2 regions of the Paenibacillus sp. FSL H7-0737 genome follow, and region 2 is predicted to be linked to the other one. Evidence: a T-box and tRNA genes for the amino acid it is inferred to sense, from the RefSeq annotation. Region 2 holds a T-box; the other holds one or more tRNA genes.
What was found. The T-box of region 2 lies ahead of pheS (phenylalanine--tRNA ligase subunit alpha). A T-box ahead of a tRNA ligase gene usually reads a tRNA of that ligase, here a tRNA-Phe.

Region 1: it encodes a tRNA-Phe, which carries the amino acid that the T-box ahead of pheS (phenylalanine--tRNA ligase subunit alpha) is inferred to sense. The anticodon was not compared.

The regions. Positions count from the first base shown of each region.
Region 1 covers NZ_CP009279.1:153,234-156,638, reverse strand. The annotation lists gene H70737_RS00770 (ABC transporter ATP-binding protein) at 1-143, opposite strand, end outside; gene H70737_RS00765 (PucR family transcriptional regulator) at 258-1,352, opposite strand; tRNA gene H70737_RS00760 (tRNA-Lys) at 1,502-1,574, opposite strand; tRNA gene H70737_RS00755 (tRNA-Tyr) at 1,580-1,665, opposite strand; tRNA gene H70737_RS00750 (tRNA-Phe) at 1,675-1,747, opposite strand; tRNA gene H70737_RS00745 (tRNA-Asp) at 1,814-1,891, opposite strand; tRNA gene H70737_RS00740 (tRNA-Thr) at 1,905-1,980, opposite strand; tRNA gene H70737_RS00735 (tRNA-Val) at 2,014-2,089, opposite strand; tRNA gene H70737_RS00730 (tRNA-Met) at 2,098-2,174, opposite strand; tRNA gene H70737_RS00725 (tRNA-Ser) at 2,205-2,296, opposite strand; rRNA gene H70737_RS00720 (23S ribosomal RNA) at 2,379-3,405, opposite strand, start outside.
Region 2 covers NZ_CP009279.1:1,820,030-1,823,434, reverse strand. The annotation lists gene pheT (phenylalanine--tRNA ligase subunit beta) at 1-739, opposite strand, end outside; gene pheS (phenylalanine--tRNA ligase subunit alpha) at 1,083-2,117, opposite strand; T-box leader at 2,178-2,464, opposite strand; gene H70737_RS07885 (hypothetical protein) at 2,734-3,405, shown strand, end outside.

The DNA.
Region 1 (3,405 bases), 1.7 Mb from region 2:
AAAGTTGTGGATTTACCGCAACCGGAAGGTCCAACCAATACTAGAAATTCCTTATCTTTAATATCAAGATTGATATCGATTACTGTTGCTTTATCTGAACCCGGGTATTTTTTGAAAATATGCTCTAAACGTACGCCTGCCATTGTATTTCCCCCTCGAGTTAATTATTAATTAGTTAATATAAAAATTCTGTTTCCTTGTACATTTATATTACCCCAGTCGGGACACTATGGCTATTTGTAAGGTTCACAAAAAACCTATTTCCTTTTCGTCACTTTATACAAAAGCATAGTAAGCTTAACAATAGCAGCGTCCCCAAAGCTTCGTACATCTGCTCCGGTCTCTTGTTTTATCTTATCCAGACGGTAAAGCAGCGTATTTCGATGGATATACAACTTCTTGGCGGTTTCACTTACATTACAGTCCATCTCAAAAAAGGTCTCCAAAGTCAGCAGCATTTCTTTATCTGATAGTACAGAGGAGTAGTCACCAATTTGTCCAAGCAACTGTTTGCGGCGTACATCAGGAATGCTGTTAACCAGACGTTCCAAATGCAGTTCCCAAGGTAAATGAATATACTCTCCTACTTGAAAAATACGACCGAGTACAATCGTCTCCCTGAGCAAAGCTACAGATCCAGTCAATCCCTTAACAGGGACTATAGCCGGAGCTACTGCCAAATGGAATACTCCTACCCATTCACTAGCTATCAGCTCATGTAACCCCATACTAGTCTGTGCTAGAAGATCATCTACACTCTCTTCTTCATCATCCTTATCATCCCCGCCCGTAAGTAATTCTTTACGAGCTAAAATTAACCATTCCTTCTCTTGAAGGGGAATGAGCAGAATTTCGTTCTCAAAATAGCTACGCAGTAATTTCATCAGTGAACGATAAGAGATCTGTGGACTATGGGCAATCTCACTACTAAGGAGGAATGGAATCATATCTCCGAACAGACGTCCCTTTAGGGTGATCTCATCGGGAATTTCAGTGTCATTCTTCTCTTGCTCTAGCTCCGTGTTCAACCAAGCGCCAAGCTGCCGCGCCTCCACTTCACCTTCTTCTCGAAGCCCTGTTGCTTTAAGTGCAATAGCAAAATTTCGAACTGCATAGTTGACCAGTTGTACTTCCAGAGAAGTGAGCCCCTCCATTTCTACCCAGACAGCGGTTATACGTCCGTCACTCTCATACAAAGGTGCCCAGAGATGACCCTCATGGATTACCAGCTGATCCTGTCCTTCTAATCCCATGCTAAAAAGAGAAGCTGAATGCTGCCTCCCTAACTGCTTGATTCCGGTTCTCTTTCCGGTGAGCTGCTCTAATTTTTTCCGCAATGTCTCACTATCCATAGTCACCATGCTCCACCACTTTTGCTCTTTTCGCCTATTTTAGCATATTCTCTTATATTATGTTAATCGCTACAGTAGCGCGCTACTATAATACAACCATAAAACACAAAAAAAGCCACCACCATAAGGTGATGACTTTCTGTTTGGGATGAGCCATGAAGGACTCGAACCTTCGACACCCTGATTAAAAGTCAGGTGCTCTACCAACTGAGCTAATGGCTCATAAATGGTGGGGGATGATGGATTCGAACCACCGAACACGTACGTGAGCAGATTTACAGTCTGATGCGTTTGGCCACTTCGCTAATCCCCCAGGGAAAAGTGGCTCGAGACGGATTCGAACCGCCGACACGAGGATTTTCAGTCCTCTGCTCTACCGACTGAGCTATCGAGCCATATTAAATTGACATAAAAATAAAGTGGTAGTATTATACTTCCCACCCTTGTCTTGTGGAAAAAAATGGCGGAACCGACGAGATTCGAACTCGCGATCTCCTGCGTGACAGGCAGGCATGTTAGGCCAACTACACCACGGTTCCGCATTGATAATAATGGTGCCGGCGAGAGGACTTGAACCCCCAACCTACTGATTACAAGTCAGTTGCTCTACCAGTTGAGCTACACCGGCACGGTGTAAAAAGTATTTCTTAAAAAGTAATAATGGTGGAGGCTGAGGGGATCGAACCCCCGACCCTCTGCTTGTAAGGCAGATGCTCTCCCAGCTGAGCTAAGCCTCCAGGTATTATGGTAGCGGCGAAGGGGATCGAACCCCCGACCTCACGGGTATGAACCGTACGCTCTAGCCAGCTGAGCTACACCGCCACAATAATTAGAAATGCTATGGATTGAAAATGGCGGAGAGAGTGGGATTCGAACCCACGCACCGCTTACGCAGTCTAACCCCTTAGCAGAGGGTCCCCTTATAGCCACTTGGGTATCTCTCCAAACGATATCAGTACCACAGCAATCCAAACAGGAATTTGACTCCCTGAAAACTGAATCCGAATTGAATTTGCGTCTTAAGTATAGGATAAGCCCTCGACCGATTAGTATTGGTCAGCTCCATGCATTACTGCACTTCCACCTCCAACCTATCTACCTCGTCGTCTTCAAGGGGTCTTACTAATTGGGAAATCTCATCTTGAGGGGGGCTTCACGCTTAGATGCTTTCAGCGCTTATCCCGTCCGTACGTAGCTACCCAGCCATGCTTCTGGCGAAACAACTGGTGCACCAGCGGTACGTCCATCCCGGTCCTCTCGTACTAAGGACAGCTCCTCTCAAATTTCCTGCGCCCACGACAGATAGGGACCGAACTGTCTCACGACGTTCTGAACCCAGCTCGCGTACCGCTTTAATGGGCGAACAGCCCAACCCTTGGGACCTACTTCAGCCCCAGGATGCGATGAGCCGACATCGAGGTGCCAAACCTCCCCGTCGATGTGGACTCTTGGGGGAGATAAGCCTGTTATCCCCAGGGTAGCTTTTATCCGTTGAGCGATGGCCCTTCCATGCGGTACCACCGGATCACTAAGTCCGACTTTCGTCCCTGCTCGACTTGTAGGTCTCGCAGTCAAGCTCCCTTATGCCTTTGCACTCTTCGAATGATTTCCAACCATTCTGAGGGAACCTTGGAACGCCTCCGTTACTCTTTAGGAGGCGACCGCCCCAGTCAAACTGCCCGCCTGACACGGTCCCCGTACCCGATTAGGGTACTAGGTTAGAACCTAGATACGATCAGGGTGGTATCCCAACGGCGCCTCCACCGAAGCTTGCGCTCCGATTTCTACGGCTCCCACCTATCCTGTACAGATCGTACCCAAATTCAATATCAAGCTGCAGTAAAGCTCCATGGGGTCTTTCCGTCTTGTCGCGGGTAACCTGCATCTTCACAGGTATTAAAATTTCACCGGATCTCTCGTTGAGACAGCGCCCAAGTCGTTACGCCATTCGTGCGGGTCAGAATTTACCTGACAAGGAATTTCGCTACCTTAGGACCGTTATAGTTACGGCCGCCGTTTACTGGGGCTTCGGTTCATAGCTTCGGGTTACCCC
Region 2 (3,405 bases):
GACGATTCTGAATCCACAGCGGGGATGCTGCAGGTTTTACACCTGAGATATAACGAACTGCGTAATGACTGCAATGTTCTTCATTCTCAATCTTAACGGAAATAGATTGAGCAGCTGCTCCGCTGATCTCAATCATTTCACTCGCAGGATCAGGCAATTTAATGTCGCGTCCAAGAATCGCGCTCACTTCATAAGCAGCACCAATCATGCTTAGGCAGTCTGAACGGTTCGGAGTCAGATCGAATTCCAGAATTTCATCATCTAGACCCAGCAGCTTTGAAATATCTTGACCGATCTCTGTACCTTCAGGAAGTACAAGAATTCCTTCTTGCTGCTCTTTAGGAAGCAATTTATCATTGAGTCCCAATTCTTTAGCCGAGCAGATCATCCCTTGTGATAATACCCCGCGCAGCTTCGCTTTTTTGATATCCAGCCCTGGCAGCTTAGCGCCAACAAGAGCTACAGGAACGGTTTGTCCCGCAGCTACATTCTTTGCGCCACAGACGATTTGCAGATCTTCACCTTGACCTGCATCCACGATACATACGTTCAGCTTATCCGCATCAGGATGCTTTTCTTTCGATTTCACATAGCCGGTTACGATGCCGGAAATCCCTTTATTGCGGCGCTCTACTCCGTCAATTTCAATGCCGGCAGCGGTAATCTTCTCCGCTAGCTTTTCGGCGGTTACTCCTTCAATCGATGTATAATCAGCCAACCATCCGGTTGATACTTTCATGTCCGCTCACTTCCTTTATGTTTCAGATGTATTTATCTACTTGCCGTTCGATCTGCTTCCTGTGGGAGTAGTACAATTTAGGATTACTCGATGAAAGCTTCATACCCGTCCTATTTATAGCAGTCACTACGAAAAATATTGGACTTCCGATCGCTGTTATCCTCAGATTTCCTGATTAGAACCGCTTCTCGCGGTAGAAATCCGAGGATAAAGGCGAACGCTGGCGCTTCTACAGTTCCAAAATTCCTCTCCGTTCCTTCTATTAATAGTCTTTTATTAAGCAAGATCAGTAACCCAATTGCTACTTACTCCTAACCCGCCAGCCAGCTCGCCCACCAAAAATCTAAACGCCCTTGAACTGCTTTACAAAACTCATATCGTTGTTATAGAAATGACGGATGTCATCTATGCCGTATTTAAGCATAGCAATCCGCTCAACACCCATACCAAATGCGAAGCCGCTATACTTAGCAGGATCATAGCCACCCATTTTCAGAACATTTGGATGCACCATGCCGGCGCCAAGGATTTCTAACCATCCGCTTTGCTTGCACAGTCTGCAGCCATCGCCGCCACATTTGAAGCAGCTTACATCCACTTCAACGCTTGGCTCGGTGAATGGGAAGAAGCTCGGACGAAGACGAATGTCTGTATTCGGGCCAAACATCTCTTGTACGAATTGCTGCAAGGTACCTTTCAGATCACTCATCCGAATGTTGCTTCCGATAACCAAACCTTCAATTTGATGGAACTGGAAGGAATGCGTTGCATCGTCATCATCGCGGCGGAATACTTTACCCGGGCAAATGATTTTAACTGGAACTTCACCGTTCATAGCCTGCATAGTACGAATTTGTACCGGAGACGTTTGAGTACGCATAAGCAGGTCATCCGTTAAATAAAAGGAATCCTGCATATCGCGTGCCGGGTGATTTTTAGGCAGATTTAGGGCTTCAAAGTTATAATAATCGGTCTCCACTTCCGGACCTTCAGCCACACGGTAGCCCATACCAATGAAAATATCCTCAATTTCCTGAACCACTCTGCTAAGCGGGTGAACGCCCCCTTGCTGCATGCGGCGACCTGGCAGGGTTACGTCTACTTTTTCAGCCTGCAGACGTTGCTGAGTCTCTTGCTGTTGAAAAGCCTCTTGCTTCGCTCCAATAATCTCCTCAATGGCACTACGCACCTGATTCGCTACTTGCCCGATAACCGGACGCTCCTCAGCACTAAGTCCTCCCATACCACGTAGAACTTCTGTAAGCTCGCCTTTTTTACCGAGATATTTCACTCTTAGGTCATTCAAAACCTGTGGATCCATAACCTCCTGCAACTTAGCCAGCGCCTCAACCTTCAATGCTTCCAACTTCTCTTTCATGGCCGTGTACAGCCCCCTTCAATCATTGTCTAGTTCAACAAAAAAAGGCCTTTCCTCCCGGTAAGGGACGAAAAGACCGTGGTACCACCCTTGTTAGACAAGCTGATCTGTTCCCCTTAAGAGCTTCATTCCCTCTTTTGGCTGGACAGATACCTATCTCACTTTATACAGAAATAACGGTCTGTGACCGGTTTCCCCTACGCTTCCTTACAAGGCAATCTTAAGGAATTCAAGGAACTGCTCCGGAGTGAACTTCGACAGCTCTGTATCCTAGAAACGCTCTCAATCACCGGCGTCTCCTCCCTGTAAGTCAGGCACTGTGTACTCTTCTCCATCACTGCATTTCACAATTCAATCTAATTGTCAGGTATCTCTTTTATGCAAGAGATATGTCTGTTTATTATATGCAAAATCTGTCGTTTTGACAAGTTCAAGCATAATTAGGGCAATTTTTATCTGCCTTTAAGCTGGCTTTAAGGTTCAGAGCCATTTTGAGGACTTTTTTTCAGCTAACGTTCAGCGGAGCTTGATAATTTCCATTATTAAGAAGGCATGGTTGTACTCAATCATAAATCACCTTCATAATACAAGGACTTTCATACCGGGAGGGAATTACATGCATGCACGAAGAACAAAAGTAGCTGTGATCATACTTAGCGCAGCAGTTCTGAGTCAAGCTTCAGCGTATGGAGCATACGCGGCATCAACGACTACTTCATCCACCAAAACAGCAACTGCCACCACTGTATCCACTCTGGATAAACTCGGCTCTATAGCTTTAAAGAGTAACTTTAGTGTGAAGCTGACCGATGTTGGCTTTTTGACTCAGGATGGCGGCAATATTCTTACATACACCCTCAGCTATAACAATGGGAGCGGAAGCAGCATTAATCTTGTGGACTATTTCTCTAAAGTAACTACTGCCGGAGGAACCGTTATCCAAGGAAGCCCAGTAACCAGCAGTGCAACCATCAAATCTATCCCCTCCAAAAGCAGTCAATCCGTAACCTATTACGCAAACGTTGGTAAATCCACATCTTTAAATGGAGTGAAGATTTCAGTATTCGGTTGGGATTTCAGCAGTACCGATTATCAAAAAAAGCTGGGGACCTTCACCATGCCTGTTGCTTTTTCACAAGCGGTCGCTAGAGGCCAAAGTAAAAAGATAACCTTGAATAATCAGCCCCTAACAACCAAAACGGAAAGTCTGCAAATTTACAAATATAACGGTAAGGTATACGCCAAAGTAGGTGTGAGCTTAACCAATCAAGGAACCAAAGTGCTAAGT